DNA from 2 places in the Shigella sp. FC1967 genome. Region 2 is predicted to be linked to the other one. Evidence: riboswitches for the same ligand, from Rfam matches in the RefSeq annotation. Region 2 holds a riboswitch; the other holds the start of a gene.

Region 1 (11,851 bases), on a different contig from region 2:
GTACATGGTGGAATTTTGGGGCGTCGTGGGCAAGACGATGCAATTATGGAGGAGCATGAAATTCGTCCTATCGATATGGTCGTCGTAAATCTTTATCCTTTCGCTAAAACCGTCGCTCGCCCAGATTGCTCATTAGCCGATGCAGTGGAAAATATCGATATTGGTGGACCAACAATGGTTCGCTCCGCAGCGAAAAATCATAAAGACGTTACAATTGTAGTAAATAGTAATGACTATGAAAGAGTGATTGAAGAAATGGATAATCACGAAAATAGCCTTACTTTAGATACACGCTTTGATTTAGCGATAAAAGCCTTTGAACATACAGCAGCTTACGATGGAATGATTGCTAACTATTTTGGTCAGAAGGTTGCACCTTATTATGGTGATACTTCACAGCCATCAGGTCCTTTCCCTCGTACCCTAAATCTGAACTATATAAAGAAACAAGATATGCGTTATGGTGAGAATGCTCATCAGCAAGCCGCTTTCTATATAGAAGAAGATATTGAAGAAGCATCTATTGCCACTGCAAACCAATTACAAGGCAAAGCACTTTCTTACAACAACATTGCCGATACTGATGCCGCATTAGAATGTGTAAAATCATTCTCCGAGCCTGCATGTGTTATTGTGAAACATGCAAATCCTTGCGGTGTTGCAACTGCGAACACGCTCACACAAGCATATGACAATGCATTTAAAACCGATCCCACCTCTGCATTTGGTGGCATTATCGCATTCAATCGCCCATTAGATGCAAAAACAGCAAGTGCGATCATCGAACGTCAGTTTGTTGAAGTCATCATTGCCCCTTCTATTAATGAAGATGCACTACCCATTTTAGAAACAAAACCAAATGTCCGTGTATTGGCTTGTGGTCAATGGCAAACAGCAAAACCCGCGTTAGATTTCAAACGTGTTAATGGTGGGCTGTTGGTTCAAGATCGTGACTTGGGCATGGTAAAAGAAGAAAACTTAAGAGTGGTTACTCAACGTCAACCAAGCGAACGTGAACTTAAAGATGCACTCTTCTGCTGGAAAGTCGCAAAATTTGTAAAATCAAATGCCATTGTTTACGCTAAAAACGATATGACTGTCGGTATTGGCGCAGGACAAATGAGCCGTGTGTACTCTGCAAAAATTGCGGGTATTAAAGCCGCTGATGAAGGTTTAGAAGTTGCGGGTTGTGCAATGGCATCAGATGCATTCTTCCCATTTAGAGATGGTATTGATGCCGCCGCTCTTGCGGGTGTGACTTGTGTTATTCAACCTGGTGGCTCAATTCGTGATGATGAAGTCATTGCGGCTGCCAATGAACATAATATTGCAATGATTTTCACTAATATGCGTCACTTCCGCCATTAATAAGGTATTGATATGAAAATTTTGATTATTGGTAATGGCGGTCGGGAACATGCTTTAGCTTGGAAGGCCGTTCAATCACCGCTGGCAACACAGGTTTTTGTTGCTCCTGGTAATGCTGGCTCAGCATTAGAAAATGGTGTTGAGAATGTGGCTATTAGTGCAACCGATATTCCTGCATTAGTTACATTTGCCCTCGAAAACCAAATTGATTTAACGATCGTAGGCCCAGAAGCACCTCTGGTTATGGGTGTTGTCGATGCATTTAAAGAAGCGGGACTGACCATCTTTGGTCCAACAAAAGGAGCCGCTCAATTAGAAGGCTCTAAAGCCTTCACAAAAGATTTTTTAGCTCGTCATAACATTCCAACTGCGGCTTATCAAAATTTTACAGAAATAGCGCCTGCACTTGAGTATCTCAATAAAGTGGCGCGCCGATTGTTATCAAAGCAGATGGTTTAGCAGCAGGTAAAGGCGTTATTGTTGCAATGACGCAAGCTGAAGCTGAAGCTGCAATTAAAGATATGTTGGCTGGCAATGTTTTTGGTGATGCAGGACATCGTATTGTTATCGAAGAATTTCTTGATGGCGAAGAAGCTAGCTTTATCGTTATGGTTGATGGTGAACACGTAATTCCAATGGCAACAAGCCAAGATCATAAGCGTGTTGGCAATGGAGATACGGGCCCTAATACGGGGGGAATGGGTGCATATTCACCGGCGCCTGTTGTTACGCCAGAAATCCACCAGCAAGTCATGGAAAAAATCATTTATCCAACAGTAAAGGGAATGGCTTCCGAAGGTCATCGTTACCAAGGTTTCCTTTATGCTGGTCTGATGATTGATAAACAAGGTATCGCTAAGGTTATTGAGTTTAACTGTCGTTTTGGCGATCCAGAAACTCAACCTATTATGATGCGTATGCAATCTGACTTAGTTGATCTCTGTTTAGCTGGCGCAAAAGGCAACTTAAAAGATAAAGATTCCCATTGGGATCCTCGTCCAGCTTTGGGGGTTGTGATTGCAGCAGGTGGCTACCCAGCGGATTATCGTCAAGGTGATGTTATCAAGGGCTTAACACCAACATCCTCAACAACGGCGAAGGTATTTCAAGCTGGAACAACACTCAATGACAAAGGCGAAGTTATCACTGCCGGTGGACGAGTACTATGTGTAACAGCATTAGGTGATGATATCGAACAAGCCCAAAAAAATGCGTATGCTTTAGCTAAAGGTATTCATTGGGATGGTAGTTTTTATCGCCATGATATTGGTTATCGCGCGATTGCACGCTTAAAGAAATAGAGAATTAACAACAAAAGGGGGTGATCACAAGCTCTCTTTTGTTGGTTCCCATTTACAAAAATCGTGATCTGCGACCATAAGTAATTGCTTACCTTCTGGTGAATCAAGCCAAGCAACATAAGAAGGCTTACTTGAATTACGTGTTCTTGTTTTTAACCAACGTTGTTCTGAACCTTCAAATGAAACACTCACCTTCTCTCCAGCACATGTTGTCATTGTATTTTGATACCAGACACCCTGTATTAAATTTACTTTCCCAATAGTAAGCGCTTCGCTGATTTCACGCTCTTTACTTGCAGCAAATACCATTCTTAAACGCTCATCTTCTGTTAATGCTCGTTTTTGCTTCTGGCTCTCTTGTTGCATGAAAATAACTTCACCACGTTTATTTAAACGAAGGTGCCAAGATGAGGGATCGTTAGGATTGAGAATTTCAGAGCGAACTTGCCAAAGCCTATTTTGGCGATATTCATAGAATGTGATGACCGTTTCTGGTTTTTTATAAAAACTATAAACGCTCATGATCACTTGAGGTTCTGACGCTTTATTATTTAAACGCCATAGTCGCACAACTCCATCGTCCGCAATATAACCTGTTGCAGAAAATTCAGGTAGTTGCACAGTAGAAGAGCAGGCGCTGAGCAAAAAAGCAAATCCTATTGCTAACAGCCCCTGTCGTTTCAACAAAAGGGGAGTAAATCCCCCTCTATTGTTCATTCCGTTCAAAGGAATTATTTTACTGCGTCTTTCAGTGCTTTACCGGCAGTAAATGCAGGAACATTAGCTGCTGCAATTTTAATTTCTTTACCAGTTTGAGGGTTACGACCAGTACGCTCTGCACGGTGATTTACCTTGAATGTACCGAAACCAACTAACTGTACAGAATCGCCTTCTTTCAGAGCACCTGTTACTGAATCGATAAACGCTTCAATAGCAGCTTTTGCTTGAGTTTTTGTCAGATCCGCTTTTTCAGCAACTGATTCGGTTAATTCAGCTTTGTTCATAAAATAGTCCTTAAAGTATGTTTTATCGTTTGAAAAACATCTGGTGAAAAAACTTAACTTATTCTCTTTTTAAAAGGATAAATTAAGTAAAACACCTGAGCCACTTCTTTTCGTACCCAATGTAGAACATACACAGGGGTGATGTGAAGTCTTTAAACGTCGCTTTTCAAGCACTAAATCACGTTTTTCTGATTTAGTGCGTTAATTCTATACCGATATTGCTCATTCCAGCTTCACGAAGGTCTGCTCGTAGACCTTTGATCAGTTCGACATCTCTTTCTTCACATTCTACAAGTAGACGGTAAATTTCCCATTGGATATCGAACTCTTCAATAACAGCAGGTAAAGATCTAAGCTCTTCTTCACTCATTTCTCTTTCTGCTTGTGTCATTTCAAGTGAAGCAACTGTCCCTACTGATAATTTGCTCACTTCAATAGCGTGACTTAATGATTCACCGCTTAAACGTGAGTGAACAATTTCACTAAGCGCAACACAGGCGTCAATCGCAGGATAGACACCATAAATCTCGAACAGAGATGCATCAGGAATAGCTTCTTCTAATTTCTCTAATTGAGAATCAAAATTAACTTTTGCATCTTTCACCGTTAAAGTTTCCCAAACCAGATCGAGAATACGGCGATAAAGCATTGGATCGGTAAAACCTGTTTCACGACAAAATACCTGATAATTTGGGTACATTCTCTCACACAGGCATGCCATAAACGTCAGGTGTTGCCAAGCTTCTAGCTTTTCTAAACGTAAATGGATTGGGTTCTTCAACATTCGTGATTACTCATTTTCTTAACTTAGGCGCAGTTTACCTGAAAATTCAAAATATCCACATATTTCCCGAACATTTAGAGCTTATTCTTATTCAATTGCTCAAATAATCGCCTATTTGAAGCAATACCATCAGCCCAACGCGTTGGTTCTGGCAATCGATATCCTTTCATACACAATTCAACCCACTGCAAAGCGCCTTTCATACTCACTTTATGACCCGGAGAAATATACAGAGGTTTACATTTTTTCTTACTGCGATAAATCCATCCTATTTGCTCATTCTTATCCATTAGTGGCTCATAGCTTCCCATCTCTTCATTAACGGCTTTATCAGTACCACATAAACGACTTTTTGCCACACCAATAGTTGGTGTATCCACTAGTAAACCAAAATGACTTGCAACACCAAGCCTTCTAGGATGAGCAATACCTTGTCCATCAACAAAAATAAGAGAAGGCTTTTGTTTGATTAATTGCCAAGCAGTCAGTAACGCTGGACACTCTCTAAATGAAAGTAAGCCAGGGATATAAGGAAGAGTTGTCGGTATTCGGGCTATTTGATATTCAAGAATTTCAAAAGATGGGTAGTGCATTACTACGATGGCGGCGCGAGTAACTGCGCCACCGTCTTCAAAACCAACATCAGCACCCGCTATGCAAATTGGTGCTGTAAATTGGTCTGTTAAAATAATCTGTTGAGCTTTCTCTGTCTGCTCCTGACGTAATTGTTGGGTATTAATCATTATCCTGATGATAAGGCTTCGATAAACGGTGAACCGCATCAATAAATGCCCCAGCATGTTCAGGTGGAACATCTTGATGAATACCGTGCCCAAGATTAAAGACATGACCATTGCCTTTACCAAACCCAGCCAAAATAGTCTCGACTTCTTGTTCTATTCTGGCAGGTGGTGCATACAGCATAGAAGGATCCATATTACCTTGTAACGCAACTTTATCCCCGACTCGGCGACGAGCATCTTCGATATCAATCGTCCAATCTAGTCCTAATGCATCACAACCAGTCGCAGCCATCGCTTCTAGCCAACGACCACCACCTTTAGTAAATAAAGTAACTGGCACTTTTCTTCCATCATATTCACGGATAAGACCATCAACAATCTTATGCATATAGTGTAATGAGAAAAGTTGGTAATCACGACCTGTTAGCACACCACCCCATGTATCAAAGATCATGATAGATTGTGCACCCGCTTTAATTTGAGCATTCAGATACAGAATAACGCTATCTGCCAGTTTATCCAGTAATAGATGCAATGCTTGAGGCTCTGAATACATCATTTTTTTAATTTTTGTGAAGGCCTTACTACTTCCACCTTCAACCATATAAGTTGCCAGTGTCCAGGGGCTTCCTGAAAAACCAATTAATGGCACACTACCTTGCAATGCATGACGAATGGCACGTACTGCATTCATCACATACCCCAGTTCATCTTCAGGATCAGGAATAGGCAATTTTTTAATATCATCAATGCTATTTATTGGTGATTTAAAGCGAGGACCTTCACCCGTTTCAAAGTAAAGACCTAATCCCATTGCATCTGGAATAGTTAAAATATCAGAAAATAAAATAGCAGCATCTAAAGGGAAGCGTCTTAAAGGCTGTAATGTGACTTCACATGCTAATTCTGTATTCTTGCACAATGAGATGAAATCCCCCGCCTGTGCCCGTGTTTCCTTATATTCAGGAAGATATCTGCCTGCCTGACGCATCATCCAAACTGGGGTGACATCAACAGGTTGGCGCAACAGCGCACGTAAATAGCGGTCGTTTTTCAACTCACTCATGACTAACTCCATTAACAGTAATAGGGCCGCAAAATAGCATGCATTGTAACATGCTGGAAAAATAACTGTTGGCAGACCGCGCCTTTATTTAGTTCTTTTCTTTATCTTGTCTAATATTGGCTATCGTATCTTCGATCAAACGTCGGGCAATCGTGTCTGGCGGTGGGATCTGCGGTAATTGATCATAGCGATACCAACCTGCACTCGTTAATTCAGAAGGATCATGACGTAGCTCACCACCATCATAATCAGCTAAAAAGCCCATCATTAAGGAATGAGGGAACGGCCAAGGCTGAGAGGATACATAACGAATATTGCGAATACGAATATTGCTCTCTTCAAACACTTCACGGGCCACGGCTTCTTCTAACGTTTCACCAACCTCAACAAAACCAGCAAGTACCGTGTAAAGAGGTGAATGTTTGTGCCTAACATGGTGTGCTAATAAGATTTTATCTTCATGGCGAATACCCACAATAATACAAGGGGCAATTTGTGGGTAATAGCGCTCATGGCAGTTATCGCATAAACATGCCCATTCGCTTTCGCTATGACGCATTTTAGAACCACAATAACCACAAAAACGGTGAGAACGATAAAACTCAGCCAGTTGGACGCCACGACCAACTAATTTAAATAAGTTTTCATCTTGTGAGGCGATAAGTCTGGGTGAGCACATGTCGTTATCCATTTTTCCATGAATAAGCCAAACGGTTTCACCTTGCCATTCACCCACAATTTTGGCGTGTTGACCAATGAGATCCCAATCTTTAGCTAAACCAAATGGAAGTTCACCTTTAGGTAGCCACACGCGCCCCCCAAGACTAACTGTCCACCAGCCCTTTTCTGAACCTGTTAATGTATATAAATGCATAACGACCATCTATCCCAAATAATGATATAAAATAGAGGATACTCTCTTTAGCAAGAAGCACTCAATGAATTATAACTACCTTCTATAATTCATTAACATTCTTAAAATATAAATATAAATTTTATTAATAATAAGAACGCTTAGAATGACAGATAAAACCAAAAGTAAGATTGCTATTTTTGATCTAGATGAAACGCTTTTAGCCGGCGATTCTAGCCGCTTATGGACAAACTATTTGTGGGATAAGAAAATAGTCACTGATCCTCAGTTTTTTAAAACTAGATGAGCAAATGATCGCAGATTATTACGCTGAAACGTTAGACATAAAGCAATATCTTTTTCAACATTTAGCGTACTTTAGACATTATGATATAAATACAATAAATCGACTAGTTAATGATTTTACCGAAACTAAAATTCAGCCTTTGCTTTACCCACAAGGAATATCAATAATTACACAATATCGACAGCAGAATATTCCCGTTATGATTATTTCAGCAACAATGTCTTTTTTAGTTCATGTGATTGCAAAGCAACTTAATGCAGATATTTCAATGGGGATTGATATGCAAATTAAGGACAATCATTACACTGGGTTTATTGAAGGTATTCCGACATTTCGAGAAGGGAAGGTTGAGCGCTTAAATCAATGGAAAGAAGCTAATAACATAAAAAGATACTTATGTTTTATTTTCTATACTGATTCATCTAATGATCTCCCTTTATGTTACCAAGCAGATCATGTTATCACGGTTAACGCCGACCCCAAATTAGTACAAATTTCTGATGAACAAGCATGGGGACAACAACATTGGAATTTAAATAAATAGCCCATGTCGGACTTGTAGTTTTTAAAATCTTTCATATACTGAACATCTTCTTGTCGGAGTGCCTAGTGTTTATAAGGCTATTATAAATACAGGCTGAGACCGTTAATTCGGGATCCGCGGAACCTGATCGGGTTAATACCCGCGAAGGGAACAAGAGTGATTCGACCTTTTGATAGCTTCATTGCGTATATTTTTTACACATCTATATACACCTATCTGTCGATACTCCCTGCGACCTCCAGACAAGCATTTTTCTCAATATTCACCCGACAGGCAACTCGCCTGCATGATATTTATTAGGAAATGCTATGTCCCAAAATCAAAATATATCCGTTAAAGATATTTCACCAACCAACAACAAACAGCGCCCACGAAAAGAACAGCGTGATGCAGCTCAAAAGTTTATCAGCACCATTCGAGGCGTAAGTTTCCCAAATTCAAACCGTATTTACCTCGAAGGCTCACGTACTGATATTCAAGTACCAATGCGTGAGATCCAACTTGATAAAACGCTAATAGGAGGATCAAAAGATTCCCCTATTTTTGAAGACAATGAGCCTGTACCGGTGTATGACACATCGGGCCCTTATGGTGACCCTGCGTCTCAACTTGACGTTAATTTGGGATTAAAAAAAATACGTCAACCATGGATTGATGAGCGTAATGATACTGAAGTGCTTTCACTTTTAAGTTCAGATTTCACCCAACAGCGCCTTTCTGATGCTGGATTAGAACATCTACGTTTTCCCTTAAAACCAACCCCCAAAAAAGCACTCAATGGCAAAAGTGTGACGCAATTACATTATGCCCGCAAAGGTATTATTACGCCTGAAATGGAATTTATTGCTATTCGTGAAAATATGGGGCGTGAGAGAATTCGTAGCGAAGTTTTACGCCAGCAGCATACAGGGTTTAGCTTTGGTGCTCATCTTCCTGACAATATTACGCCTGAGTTTGTACGCCAAGAAGTTGCAGCAGGTAGAGCAATCATTCCAGCCAATATCAATCACCCTGAATCAGAACCCATGATTATTGGGCGAAATTTCTTAGTGAAAGTGAATGCCAATATCGGCAACTCTTCTGTAACCTCCTCCATTGAAGAAGAAGTTGAAAAACTCATTTGGTCTACACGCTGGGGAGCGGATACCGTAATGGATCTCTCAACGGGCCGTTATATTCATGAAACACGTGAGTGGATCATTCGCAATAGCCCTGTTCCTATCGGTACAGTTCCAATTTATCAGGCACTAGAGAAAGTTAACGGTATTGCTGAAGATCTCACTTGGGAAATATTCCGAGATACTTTGTTAGAACAAGCAGAGCAAGGCGTTGATTATTTTACTATTCATGCAGGTGTATTGTTACGCTATGTGCCAATGACAGCAAAACGCCTAACGGGTATTGTCTCTCGTGGCGGTTCGATAATGGCGAAATGGTGTTTATCACATCATAAAGAGAATTTCCTCTACGAGCATTTCCGTGAAATCTGTGAAATTTGTACGGATTATGATGTTTCCCTTTCACTAGGCGACGGACTAAGACCGGGTTCAATTCAAGATGCGAACGATGAAGCACAATTTTCTGAATTACATACCCTAGGTGAACTAACAAAAATTGCATGGGAATATGACGTTCAAGTCATGATAGAAGGCCCAGGCCACGTTCCAATGCAGATGATCCGCCGCAATATGACAGAAGAATTAACACATTGTCATGAAGCACCATTTTATACATTAGGCCCTCTTACTACCGACATTGCACCAGGCTATGACCACTTTACCTCGGGTATTGGTGCCGCAATGATTGGGTGGTTTGGCTGCGCGATGCTTTGTTATGTCACACCTAAAGAACACCTTGGATTACCTAACAAAGAAGATGTAAAGCAAGGGCTTATTACTTATAAAATCGCTGCTCATGCTGCCGATTTAGCCAAAGGACATCCCGGTGCTCAAATTCGTGATAACGCAATGTCAAAAGCTCGCTTTGAGTTTAGATGGGAAGATCAATTCAATTTAGCGCTTGATCCTGAAACTGCACGTCAATATCACGATGAAACCTTGCCTCAAGCATCAGGAAAAGTCGCCCACTTTTGCTCAATGTGTGGTCCTAAATTCTGCTCAATGAAAATAACGCAAGAAGTGCGCGATTATGCAGCGGGCATGGAGCAAATGTCTCAAGCCTTTAAAGAGCATGGAAATGAGTTATACCACAGTGCAGAAATCGCCAGTATTGAGGTGACTGAAAATGAACAGATCCTCTAACACACCTTTTGCATCAACAGAAAAAAAGCTTGGGCTTTATCCCGTTGTTGATTCTGTTGAATGGATCGAACGCCTGTTAAAGGTAGGCGTTACTACCCTGCAATTACGCATAAAAGATCAACAACCAGATGATATTGAACAAAAGATCATTGAAGCAATAAAATTAGGTAAACAGTATCATGCAAGACTGTTTATCAATGATTATTGGCAACTCGCCATTCAACATCACGCCTATGGTGTTCATCTCGGTCAAGAAGATATTGATATTGCTGACCTTTATGCCATTAAACAATCAGGCTTACGCCTTGGTATTTCCACTCACAATGAAACGGAATTACAAAGAGCGAAAGCATTACGTCCATCTTACATCGCATTAGGGCATATCTTTCCAACCACAACAAAAGATATGCCATCTAAACCTCAAGGTTTGAAGGCACTCAAACAACAAGTCGAACAGACACCCGACTTTCCAACTGTTGCTATTGGTGGGATCTCACTAGAGAAAGTGCCCGATGTTGTTGCAACCGGTGTCGGCAGTGTTGCCTTAGTCAGTGCAATAACGAAAGCACCTGATTGGCAACAAGTGACTCGTAAATTATTAGAATTAGTGGAGGGAAACCATCATGCTAAATGATAATGAATTTATGCGTTATAGCCGACAAGTGATGTTAGAAGATATTGGATTAAAAGGTCAAAGCAAGCTTCAACAAGCAAAGGTACTGATCATTGGGCTTGGTGGTTTGGGATCTCCAGCATCACTTTATCTTGCTGGTGCGGGTATTGGTGAGCTTATTTTAGTTGATAATGATGAGTTACATGTTTCTAACCTACAACGTCAAATTCTTTATCGAACTCAAGATATTCCTGACGCAAAATCAGAGATCGCAAAGCAGTCTCTGGGGGCATTAAATCCAGAGATAAAAATTACCGCTTATAAACAACGCATCAATGGCGACTTATTATCTAAATTAGTTAAAGAGGTCGATTTAGTCTTAGATTGCACAGATAACATGCTCACACGCCAAGCAATTAATCGTGCTTGTGTCACACAGCAAACTCCGCTTATCAGTGGCAGTGCCGTAGGGTTTAGTGGGCAACTGATGGTATTTGAACCGCCTTTTACTCATGGTTGCTATCACTGCCTCTATCCCGATGAGACAGAACCACAACGAAATTGCAAAACAGCTGGAATTCTAGGTCCTGTCGTCGGCGTGATTGGCACTCTTCAGGCACTGGAAGCAATTAAATTACTCTCTGGCTTACCCAGTTCTCTAAGTGGAAAACTTCGCCTTTTCGATGGTAGAAAACAAAATTGGAGTACTTTGCGTTTAACACCATCAAAAACATGTCCTGTTTGTCGAGGGTTAGCATGAACATTACCGTAAATGACGAACAATATTCTCTGGATATGCCTGTCACTATCTGTCAGCTCCTTATTCAGTTAGCACAACCCCCTATTGGTGTAGCACTTGCTATCAATGAAACCATCGTTCCCCGTGAAAATTGGGAAACACATGTTATTAATGATGGCGATACTATTCTTCTCTTCCAAGCAATTGCAGGAGGCTGAAATGTTAAAAATTGCTGATACAACATTCACATCTAGACTTTTTACAGGTA
Region 2 (11,851 bases):
TTATGAACAATACAGCATATTACGTAGCGCCCCTTATTTTATTGAAGTGTTAAACACCCATGTCAACAAAGGGAGTGCGGTACAAAAAGTCGCTGAACATTTGAAAATCACACCAGAAAAAATCATGTGTATTGGTGATCAAGGTAATGATTTAGCAATGCTGAAATATGCGGGTTTAAGCGTTGCGATGGGAAATGCTCCTGAAGAAGTGAAAAAAGTCGCTAAATTCGTCACACTTTCTAATGAAGAGCACGGCGTTGCAGTGGCGATCAATAAATTTATTTAAACACGATCTTTTTTGTGTTTTATCGCGAATGTCTACAAAATTATATAGCAATTGTGATCCTTCGCAGAGGATCACACTGCTTTTCGACCAAAAACATAGCCTTTTATGATTCTATAATTGCTGTTAAATGAGCGTTAAATCTGCCTTTCTTCTTACATATCCTTCAGAATTTGTTACTATCAATTCACTTTTCGTTATTCAAACTGCATTTTCACAACATATTAAGCTGTTAATTAGGCTAGATGTAGAATAACAAATATAAATCATTTATATATTTTCTTCACAGACAGGTAGTTTAAGTTATGCTTTCTACAAAAGATATGCTCGTTCTTGGAATGATGGTTTTTGCACTCTTCCTTGGCGCTGGCAATATTATTTTCCCCCCTATGGCGGGTTTTCAATCGGGAAACCTCTGGTTTAGTACGTCTTTAGGTTTCCTCGTTACGGGTGTCTTACTCCCTTTCCTAACCTTAGTTATTGTTGCAATTCGTGGACGCGGTGAACGCCTTTCTGTTGATTTACCTTCATGGGTTGCCGTCATTTTCTGGGTAGCACTGTATCTTATCGTAGGTTCCACTTTTGCGATGCCTCGTGTCACTAATACCGCTTATGAAATGGGTTTTTTACCTTTAGGACTTATTGAGAAAAATACGGCAACGCACCTTACTTTTGCACTTGTTTTCAATATCACAAGTATGTTCTTCATGCTCAAACAAGGCACAATGATAAGCGCCATTGGTAAGTTTATGACGCCCGCACTGTTAGTCTTACTGGTGGTTGTGGGCATTGCGGTTGTGGCAAAACCGATTTCCCCGATTGGTGAACCAACAGGCCTTTATGCTGTAAATGGCTTCTTTTCTGGCTTTATTGATGGTTATCAAACCATGGATGTCCTTTCTGCCATGGCATTTGGAGGGATTGTTGCCCGTGCTTTATATACTAAAGGTATCACTGAACCACGCCAAATCGGTTTTATTACCGTAAAAGCAGGTATGATTTCAGTCTTACTGTTAGCCGCACTTTATCTGTGTCTTTTCTACTTAGGGGCAACAAGCTATTCTGTTTCTGTTTTTGCTGATCCTGCACTCAATGCCACTAACGGTGGTCAAATTTTCTCACGTTATGTTGATGCATTATTTGGCTCTGTGGGAACTTGGTTGATGGGCGGTATTGTTTTATTAGCCAGTATGACAACACTTGTCGGTGTCACTAGTGCGGCGGCTGACTACTTTGCGACATTCCATCACCGTTTAGGCTATCGCTTTTGGGTTGTGATATTTACATTAATGACCACAATCGTATCAACGTTTGGTCTTGATACATTATTACGAGTCACTATTCCTGCATTATTAATGATTTATCCAACATCAGTCACTTTGGTATTACTGCAATTTATCCGTAACAAATTAAAAGCGCCTCGCTTTACCTATCGCTTTACAATTGCAATCATTGTCTTAATGAGCCTTTTCGATACATTAAAACAATTGAAGTGGTTAAATGCTGATTTACTGCAATTATTTAGCTATATCCCTCTGTCTGATTATGGCTTAGGTTGGGTATTACCAGGTATCATTGCATTCGTTATTTCATTAATCATCAGTCTCAATTTTAAAGAAACTGAACCTGAAATTGCTACTTCTAATACTATAAAATAAATAATTAGCCCCAAAGCAGATATCTGCTTTGGGGCTAATTATTTATTTTATAGTATTAGAAGTAGCAATTTCAGGTTCAGTTTCTTTAAAATTGAGACTGATGATTAATGAAATAACGAATGCAATGATACCTGGTAATACCCAACCTAAGCCATAATCAGACAGAGGGATATAGCTAAATAATTGCAGTAAATCAGCATTTAACCACTTCAATTGTTTTAATGTATCGAAAAGGCTCATTAAGACAATGATTGCAATTGTAAAGCGATAGGTAAAGCGAGGCGCTTTTAATTTGTTACGGATAAATTGCAGTAATACCAAAGTGACTGATGTTGGATAAATCATTAATAATGCAGGAATAGTGACTCGTAATAATGTATCAAGACCAAACGTTGATACGATTGTGGTCATTAATGTAAATATCACAACCCAAAAGCGATAGCCTAAACGGTGATGGAATGTCGCAAAGTAGTCAGCCGCCGCACTAGTGACACCGACAAGTGTTGTCATACTGGCTAATAAAACAATACCGCCCATCAACCAAGTTCCCACAGAGCCAAATAATGCATCAACATAACGTGAGAAAATTTGACCACCGTTAGTGGCATTGAGTGCAGGATCAGCAAAAACAGAAACAGAATAGCTTGTTGCCCCTAAGTAGAAAAGACACAGATAAAGTGCGGCTAACAGTAAGACTGAAATCATACCTGCTTTTACGGTAATAAAACCGATTTGGCGTGGTTCAGTGATACCTTTAGTATATAAAGCACGGGCAACAATCCCTCCAAATGCCATGGCAGAAAGGACATCCATGGTTTGATAACCATCAATAAAGCCAGAAAAGAAGCCATTTACAGCATAAAGGCCTGTTGGTTCACCAATCGGGGAAATCGGTTTTGCCACAACCGCAATGCCCACAACCACCAGTAAGACTAACAGTGCGGGCGTCATAAACTTACCAATGGCGCTTATCATTGTGCCTTGTTTGAGCATGAAGAACATACTTGTGATATTGAAAACAAGTGCAAAAGTAAGGTGCGTTGCCGTATTTTTCTCAATAAGTCCTAAAGGTAAAAAACCCATTTCATAAGCGGTATTAGTGACACGAGGCATCGCAAAAGTGGAACCTACGATAAGATACAGTGCTACCCAGAAAATGACGGCAACCCATGAAGGTAAATCAACAGAAAGGCGTTCACCGCGTCCACGAATTGCAACAATAACTAAGGTTAGGAAAGGGAGTAAGACACCCGTAACGAGGAAACCTAAAGACGTACTAAACCAGAGGTTTCCCGATTGAAAACCCGCCATAGGGGGGAAAATAATATTGCCAGCGCCAAGGAAGAGTGCAAAAACCATCATTCCAAGAACGAGCATATCTTTTGTAGAAAGCATAACTTAAACTACCTGTCTGTGAAGAAAATATATAAATGATTTATATTTGTTATTCTACATCTAGCCTAATTAACAGCTTAATATGTTGTGAAAATGCAGTTTGAATAACGAAAAGTGAATTGATAGTAACAAATTCTGAAGGATATGTAAGAAGAAAGGCAGATTTAACGCTCATTTAACAGCAATTATAGAATCATAAAAGGCTATGTTTTTGGTCGAAAAGCAGTGTGATCCTCTGCGAAGGATCACAATTGCTATATAATTTTGTAGACATTCGCGATAAAACACAAAAAAGATCGTGTTTAAATAAATTTATTGATCGCCACTGCAACGCCGTGCTCTTCATTAGAAAGTGTGACGAATTTAGCGACTTTTTTCACTTCTTCAGGAGCATTTCCCATCGCAACGCTTAAACCCGCATATTTCAGCATTGCTAAATCATTACCTTGATCACCAATACACATGATTTTTTCTGGTGTGATTTTCAAATGTTCAGCGACTTTTTGTACCGCACTCCCTTTGTTGACATGGGTGTTTAACACTTCAATAAAATAAGGGGCGCTACGTAATATGCTGTATTGTTCATAAATATTAGCAGGAAGATATTGAATGGCATTATCCAAAACGGCAGGTGCATCCACAATCATAAACTTACTAAAATACATATCAGTTTGCATTTCATTTAGTGGACGATAATAGAGTGGAGTCCAAGATAAAAAGGCTTCTTGGCACGTGAAATGGCTAATATGACGGTTGGTGGTATAAATCTTATTATCGCTGATAACGTGAAAATGGACACCAATCTCACGAGCGAGATTTTCAAAATAGAGGTAATCTTCAAAATTGAGCAGATCTTGAATAATAACTTCACCATTATCTGCTTGATGGATTTGGCTACCATTATTGCTGATACAGTAACAATCAGAGGTATCAAGACCGAGTGTTTTTAAATAGGGAGAGATGCCATTAAAGGAGCGCCCTGAAGCCAGAACAATCTTAACTCCCGCCTCTTTTGCTCGCTGAACTGCTTGTTTTACTTCTGGCGTAATTTCGTGTTGTTTGTTAAGCAAGGTTCCATCTAAATCAATAGCGATAAGCTTAATACTCATTAGCATCCCCATATTAAATAAAAGCAATCATGATAAAGGAAGGGCGAAGCGGTCTATCATCACATAGCTTGCGTATTATTTATGTGACATTAAAGGCTATCTGTATAATGTCACATAAATAGAAGGGTTAATCAGCACAAGGCGATTGTAAATGTAAAGGTTGTTTGGTTTCTAAAACGATCTCTTGATTTTGTCGAAAGTCGAAAGGTGTGATGCCATACTCTTTACGAAACATATAAGTAAAGTGAGATTGTGAACCAAAGCCGAAATCAAGGGCAATATCGAAGATAGAGCGCTCACTGGTACGCAATAGATGAATAGCACCAGCTAATCTACGCTGACGGATATACTTACCTAAAGAGGTGCCTGTGACTTCTTTAAAGATTTTCTGCATATGCCAAAGAGAATACCCAGAATAAGCCGCCAACTCTTCAAGATGGATAACACGACCTAAATGCTCCTCAATCCATTTACTTAGCGCGCAAACCAATGCGAGATGATTATCTTGTGGCATTACAGTTCCATTCTATCAATGAAGTTAAGGTAAAAAATCAAAATTAACTCCCTAATCTTATACAAAAAATAGCAGACAGAGAAATCCATATTAATGGATAGCTATCTCTCATCGTTGGCAAAAATGTGTATTTAAATAATATAAGGTCATTTTACATCCCGTTTAGAGCGAAATAATGCAAATTATCTGAAGTCTGTCGAGGAAGCGTTTATCTTTCATTATGAAAGTTATGCTAAATTTACTCATAGAGATAATTGATTGACGAATTTTATAACAACAAACTCCCTGTCTTGTTATCGTAATTTAAGCGAATGCTTATAATGTGATCAGTCATACTAACAAAATGTATTTAAAGGATTTTAAAATTGAAACGCAAAGAAAATAATTATTAGCTTAATTATTGCATTAGCCATTACCTTTGGTCTCTATCTTGTGGCATTAGATAATTTTTGCGATCGGGGGAGAGGATTTCCAACAAGGCCTTTGCCGCTTCACCACATTATTCCCCTCTAAACACCACTAAAAGATAGCTTTTCTTATTATTTTTTGCCTAGCATAAAATGTATTTGTTATTCAAGTCAGAATAGTGTTTTAATAGTGGCTTGAAATAAACAAAACGTAAATATTAGTTTACACTTTAAGTTGATAAAATAATAAAGAGAAGAGGATGTATGGCGAGAGAGTCGCAACAGACAGAACTTAAGCGCGGTCTGAAAAATCGACATATCCAGCTAATTGCGCTGGGTGGTGCTGTCGGCGCTGGTCTGTTTCTTGGTATAGCGCAAACTATTAATATGACAGGCCCATCAGTAATATTAGGATATGCTATTGGTGGTTTTATTGCGTTTATGATCATGCGCCAATTAGGCGAAATGGTTGCCGAAGAGCCAGTTGCGGGTTCGTTTAGTCACTTTGCTAATAAATATTGGAGCCCATTCGCTGGCTTCTTATCAGGCTGGAACTATTGGGTGATGTTTATTCTTGTCGGTATGGCAGAATTAACCGCAGCAGGCAAATACATTAACTATTGGTTACCTGATATTCCTGTTTGGGTGTCCGTTGCTATCTTCTTTGTAGCAATCAACTTAATCAATTTGATTAACGTTAAAATGTATGGTGAAACAGAGTTCTGGTTTGCCATTATTAAAGTGTTGGCAATTGTTGGCATGATTTTATTTGGGAGCTACTTACTAGCCAGTGGTAATGGTGGCCCTCAAGCTTCGATTAGCAATTTATGGGAGCTCGGTTTTTTCCCTCATGGCTTTACGGGCTTTATGTCTGCATTAGCCATTGTGATGTTCTCTTTTGGTGGACTTGAGCTGGTGGGGATCACCGCGGCTGAAGCTGAAAATCCAAAAGTCAGTATCCCGAAAGCGACTAATCAAGTTGTTTATCGTATTTTAATTTTCTATATTGGTTCGTTGCTAGTGTTACTTTCACTTTATCCTTGGACTCAAGTCGTAAAAGGTGAAAGCCCATTCGTCCTGATTTTTCATAACTTGGATAATTTCTTAATTGCGAATATTTTAAATGCAGTGGTATTAACTGCGGCACTGTCTGTTTATAACAGTGGTGTTTATTCTAATAGTCGTATGCTTTATGGCTTGGCAAAACAAGGTAATGCACCACATGCACTGTCTCGCATTAATAAACGTGGTGTACCCGTTGTGTCGTTACTTTTGTCTGCTATTGCGACATCATTAGGGATTTTAGTTAATTATTTATTACCTGAGCAAGCGTTAGAGCTATTAATGGCGTTAGTTGTTACCACCTTGGTACTTAACTGGATTATGATCTGTTTGGCGAATTTAAAATTCAGAGCTGCAAAAAAGAAAGAGGGTATAGAGCCTTTCTTTAAAGCACTTTGGTATCCTTATGGTAACTATATCTGCCTTGCTTTCTTATGCATGATTTTAGTGATTATCTTATTTATGCCTCAAGTGAATATTTCAGTAATTTTAATGCCATTCTGGATTGCATTCTTATGGGTTGGATTTAAGATTTCCCGTATGAAGAAAACGTCTAATCGTGTTCAAGCAAGTCAAGATATTTAAGTTATTATAGATTGAGCCTCTGTTGAATAATAAAAACGCATCATTAAGATGCGTTTTTTTTATGTTCTATTTTTTATTATTCGCACTTATTCTGATCGGCAAAATAATGACATTACTGCCAACGTAACCAAGCAAATAAGACGTTACCATTGTTATAAGTCCCTGGCACATAGGTGGCTTGTAGTGAAAGATGCCCGTAACCAACAGAAACTAGCGGTAAAGGAAGTGGCATAGGAATATAGTTGTATTCATGACGCGCTGTAATACTTAGTGTAAATCCTGCCCCCATACGAAAGCCGTCTTTATCACCGGGATACCACATTTTTTCAAAACCATAGCCCATAATAGGCTGTACACGGTTATTTGAATCCATAAATGCCATTGCATAAAGAGAGTGCCAATCACCATCATTGTCATAACGATATTTACCCATACCAAAGCCCCAAGGTGTTTCGTTATAGCGATCTGTTTTTTCTTTATCGTAAGTAAAACGGTTATGCCAAGTCCATACAGGTAAATAGTAATTATATTGGTCGCTATCCCAAGTTTGATTGATATTACGTTTGAATTTTCCCCAGTAGCTCTCTTCATTATTAGACGGAGATGACTTACTGGTGACTTGTTGGTTTTCTGTCGTAATAGTCTGATAGGTATTTGTATTATTTTCAGAAGCGAAAGCGGATGTTGTTAACGCAAGAGAAAACAGCGTTGTAGCTAATACGCTAGGGTGAAAATAGGATGATGACATAAATATAACTCCGAGTACGGCATAAACAGTGTTTCTAGTGATGACAAATAAACATTATTAATAGTGTTATTTAATCGACAAGTATTTAAGATAAGAGGTATCTGAAACTTGACTTCTTAAATAAAATCTTAAGGGATTAGAATCGGTTAAGAAGAAAATAAATAGATTTATTGTACTTATGAACGAAATTTTTTTTTTGATATTAAAGGCTGTTATTTTTTATAATAATGTATTGTTTTTAATGGAAAATTAAGCTTTTATTAGATTTGAAATAAATAGCTGATAAATGAGTCCTGAAAGATATAATTTAGGTTTAGTTACTTTCAACAGGAAAAATCTATAAAGTATCTATTTTTATCACTTAATTAAAATATTGAGATAAATTTAATATTAATAACATCAGGTTATAAAAATAGATTAAATTTCCAGCAGGATAATAGAATAACGATTAAGAAGAGTTAAATAAAAAAAAGAAAAATTCTGTATTGGTTTATAAAACGTTTAGGTTTAAGTGGCACAACGGGGGGTGTAATGTGTGTTTTATACAAATAATCCGATGTTGAGGGCGTGTAAATTAAAGCATCATTGTTTACACCCTTTCATGAGGTGAATAGGTTATTTATTATATATAGCCTTTGCTGATTTCTCTTACTGGATCACAAATCTTAAAAACAGGGCGTTAATAAGTTGAGATTCGCTATCAAACTAGCATCTTTATCTTGAGCATGCGATACTCCTTATCGCCTGAATTTACAGGCTTTGGCTCGGGGCGCCTTATTGGCTGAGATGAACCCGTATAACCTGATCTGGATAATGCCAGCGTAGGGAAGTCAAGGTAACTCTGCTGATTAACAGAGCCCGACTTTTCTGTAACTGGTGAAAGGAGGAGTTAATCAGTGAGATTCAATGCATTGTCTATCGCAGGCACTGATCCGAGTGGTGGTGCAGGTATTCAGGCCGATCTGAAAACATTTTCCGCACTGGGTGTCTATGGCACAACAGTAATGACAGCACTTGTTGCTCAAAATACCTGTGGTGTTCGTCGTGTCTATGATTTATCCCCTGATTTTGTTGCCGCTCAATTAGATGCTGTCTTGTCTGATGTTCGAATTGATAGCGCCAAAATTGGTATGCTCTCTAATGCCTCGATTATTGATGTGGTTTGCGACAAACTTCAGCAATATGCGATCCCCTTTGTTGTACTTGATACCGTAATGATTGCAAAAAGTGGTGATCCTCTATTACAGCCTGATGCAATGAATAAAATGATTAATCAGCTTTTGCCTCTGGTTGATTTGATCACACCTAATTTACCTGAAGCAGCAGCACTATTAGGTTGTGAAGTTGCTCAAGATGAAATAACGATGAAGCAACAAGGTTATGCATTGCTAAAACAAGGATGCAAAGCGGTGTTGATGAAAGGCGGTCATTTAACGGAGAATGAAAGCCCTGATTGGTTATTTACTCAAGATGGCGAGTGGCGATTTACCTCCAAACGCGTAAATACGAAAAATACCCACGGCACAGGATGCACTCTTTCGGCTGCTTTAGCCGCTATTCGTCCCCAGGTTTCTAATTGGCAAATTTGTGTTGAACAAGCAAAAATCTATTTACAGCAAGCGTTAGAACATGCAGACAGTTTAGACGTTGGACAAGGTTTCGGTCCCGTACACCATTTTCATCGCTGGTGGTAATGTTGATTACAACAACACTTATCTTAAATAGAGTCGTTATGGCTCTATTTTCATTTTTATGATCGGACGCTTCAGAGAGTTAACACTATTCTCAATATAAACAGCCCGTATATTGAGGAATTAAGGTAAGATATATTTTATTTTCAATGAGGGATGATATGAATACTGCTTTTCAAAAACCACGCTGGTTACGTGATTTACTTCGCTTTATTCCATTGAAAAGTCAGTTTGTGTTATTTGGTAATGTACGTGACTTACAAGCCAGTGAAGTTGCGCCTAATATTATAACGCCATTGCCTTTTAACCAGACGCTTTATAACAGTTTGTATGAAGTAGGTTATATTCATATCATCACTTATACGCCGTTAACGGGGTTTCAATGGATCGCGAATCCTACGCTCTCTTTGCAAGATGGTGCAATGTTAATGCAACAGTTAGGATTAACCGTTACAGGTGATCGCGCGCAGGTAATATTGATAGCCTAAATAGTGTATTAGAAAAATGGCAAACAATAACTGGTCAGCCGATTGCACTATGTATTGATTTTGCCTCTTGCTTGCTTTCTCATCGTGATAATCTTATGCCTGCTGAACATAACTTATTTACGCGAGCATTAATGACTTCGCATCAAGCTAAAGCGAGACCTGCTGGCGAATATAATCAACCTTTCTTCAATAGTATTTTTTGGATCGTAGAAAAAGAAACTGATTTACCCGATTGGTTTACTGTTAATAATCCTCGAATTCGAGCCATTCCTGTCGCAAAACCCGATAGTCAGATCCGCAGAGTGTTGGCACCCAATTTATTGATGTCGTTAGCAGGGTTTTCATTACTTGTTGAGAATGAAAAAGCGTCGCTTCTTAATGATTTTATCGATGAAACAGAAGGGTTATTACTGCTGGATTTAGTGGCAATAGTGCAATTAGCGCGGATTGAAGAAGTGGAAATAACGCGAATTAGTGATGCAGTAAGGCGTTACAAGGTAGGTATTACAGAAGATCCTTGGCAAAAAATCGATAAACAAAAAAATTCGTAATGCACCACAAGTTATACAGCGTCGTGTTAAAGGACAACAACATGCAGTCACGCATTTATTAGATATTATTAAGCGTGCCATGACGGGTGTGGGTAGCAATAAAGGAGGACGACCACGAGGAGTGTTGTTTTTAGCGGGACCAACTGGTGTCGGTAAAACTGAGTTAGCAAAAACGGTTACTCAATTGCTTTTCGGTGATGAAAGTGCCTATATTCGCTTTGATATGTCTGAATTTAGTGCCGAACATGCTGATCAACGTTTAATTGGTGCGCCTCCGGGTTATGTGGGTTATGACTCTGGCGGTGAATTAACCAATGCTATTCGCGAAAAGCCTTTTAGCGTTGTATTATTTGATGAAATAGAGAAAGCGCATCCTCATTTAATGGATAAATTCCTCCAGATTATTGATGATGGGGTATTAACATCAGGACGTGGCGACCGCGTTTATTTTTCTGAAGCCTTAATTATATTTACCTCAAATCTTGGGATCTACCGTGTTGATAATAATGGTGAAAGAGTCGCGAATGTTCTACCTGATGAACCTTTTGAAAATGTCAGCCGTAAAGTAAAAAAGTGAAATAGAGCGCCATTTTAAATTGGTTTTAAATCGACCTGAATTATTAAACCGTATTGGTGAAAATATTATTGTATTTGATTTTATTCGGGAAGATGTTGCTGAGCAGATATTTGAACAAATGGTAGCAAATATCTTATCTAGCCTTGATAAACAATTACTCACATTATCGATATCAGAAACGGCTAAATCGACGTTAAAATTCTACTGTTTATCTGATTTATCAAATGGCGGTCGTGGTATTCGTAACCAATTAGAGGTTTATCTTATTAATCCTCTCTCAAGAGCCATTTTTGACAGTGATTTAGCGGTAGGAAAAGCCTATCAAATTGCTGATATTCAAATAGGTGAAACGACCAATATTATTTTAGTGCCGCAGGCAAATTAATGCAGATCAGTTTATCTCGGCTTCATTTCCCAGTGACAACATTAGGACCAGGAAAACGAATTGGCATCTGGTTTCAAGGGTGCTCTTTGCGTTGTAAAGGCTGTTTATCACCAGATACATGGGAAAGAAAAGCCGAAAGTGTCACGGTTGATGTAATTATTCAACAAATTCAACCTTGGTTTGCATTTGCTGATGGTATTACGATTTCTGGCGGTGAACCTTTTGAACAACCAGAGGCGCTTTATGCGTTATTAATAGCGCTACGTCAGCAATTTACGGGGGATATTTTTATTTACAGTGGTTATCACTGGAATGAGATAGCACCTCAAGTGACTAAAATGTCAGGTTTAATTGATGCGTTAATGAGCGGTCGATATCAAGCAGAAACTACACAAAGT

The links. Region 2 has a riboswitch for thiamine pyrophosphate ahead of thiD (bifunctional hydroxymethylpyrimidine kinase/phosphomethylpyrimidine kinase). Riboswitches for the same ligand answer to the same signal wherever they lie in the genome.
Region 1: it holds a riboswitch for thiamine pyrophosphate, as region 2 does, so the genes downstream of both, thiC (phosphomethylpyrimidine synthase ThiC) here and thiD (bifunctional hydroxymethylpyrimidine kinase/phosphomethylpyrimidine kinase) in region 2, are expected to answer to the same signal.

Annotation. Positions count from the first base shown of each region.
Region 1 covers NZ_MIIZ01001098.1:1,919-13,769, reverse strand. Annotated here, with positions in the region: gene purH (bifunctional phosphoribosylaminoimidazolecarboxamide formyltransferase/IMP cyclohydrolase) at 1-1,368, shown strand, start outside; partial or broken gene purD (phosphoribosylamine--glycine ligase) at 1,381-2,669, shown strand; gene BHE89_RS18815 (DUF1481 domain-containing protein) at 2,694-3,386, opposite strand; gene BHE89_RS18810 (HU family DNA-binding protein) at 3,401-3,673, opposite strand; gene BHE89_RS18805 (YjaG family protein) at 3,867-4,457, opposite strand; gene nfi (deoxyribonuclease V) at 4,532-5,200, opposite strand; gene hemE (uroporphyrinogen decarboxylase) at 5,193-6,266, opposite strand; gene nudC (NAD(+) diphosphatase) at 6,355-7,140, opposite strand; gene BHE89_RS26435 (hypothetical protein) at 7,286-7,426, shown strand; gene BHE89_RS18785 (HAD family hydrolase) at 7,431-7,970, shown strand; TPP riboswitch at 8,015-8,137, shown strand; gene thiC (phosphomethylpyrimidine synthase ThiC) at 8,279-10,231, shown strand; gene thiE (thiamine phosphate synthase) at 10,215-10,865, shown strand; gene BHE89_RS18770 (HesA/MoeB/ThiF family protein) at 10,855-11,604, shown strand; gene thiS (sulfur carrier protein ThiS) at 11,601-11,801, shown strand; gene BHE89_RS18760 (thiazole synthase) at 11,803-11,851, shown strand, end outside.
Region 2 covers NZ_MIIZ01000610.1:33,057-44,907, forward strand. Annotated here, with positions in the region: gene yidA (sugar-phosphatase) at 1-286, shown strand, start outside; gene brnQ (branched-chain amino acid transport system II carrier protein) at 589-1,941, shown strand; gene brnQ (branched-chain amino acid transport system II carrier protein) at 1,984-3,336, opposite strand; gene yidA (sugar-phosphatase) at 3,639-4,445, opposite strand; gene BHE89_RS07235 (helix-turn-helix domain-containing protein) at 4,573-4,959, opposite strand; gene BHE89_RS07245 (amino acid permease) at 5,631-7,013, shown strand; gene pagP (lipid IV(A) palmitoyltransferase PagP) at 7,126-7,761, opposite strand; TPP riboswitch at 8,517-8,606, shown strand; gene thiD (bifunctional hydroxymethylpyrimidine kinase/phosphomethylpyrimidine kinase) at 8,658-9,455, shown strand; gene BHE89_RS25255 (hypothetical protein) at 9,614-9,940, shown strand; gene BHE89_RS25260 (hypothetical protein) at 10,036-10,491, shown strand; gene BHE89_RS25265 (AAA family ATPase) at 10,613-11,068, shown strand; gene BHE89_RS25270 (hypothetical protein) at 11,088-11,453, shown strand; gene BHE89_RS07265 (4Fe-4S single cluster domain-containing protein) at 11,453-11,851, shown strand, end outside.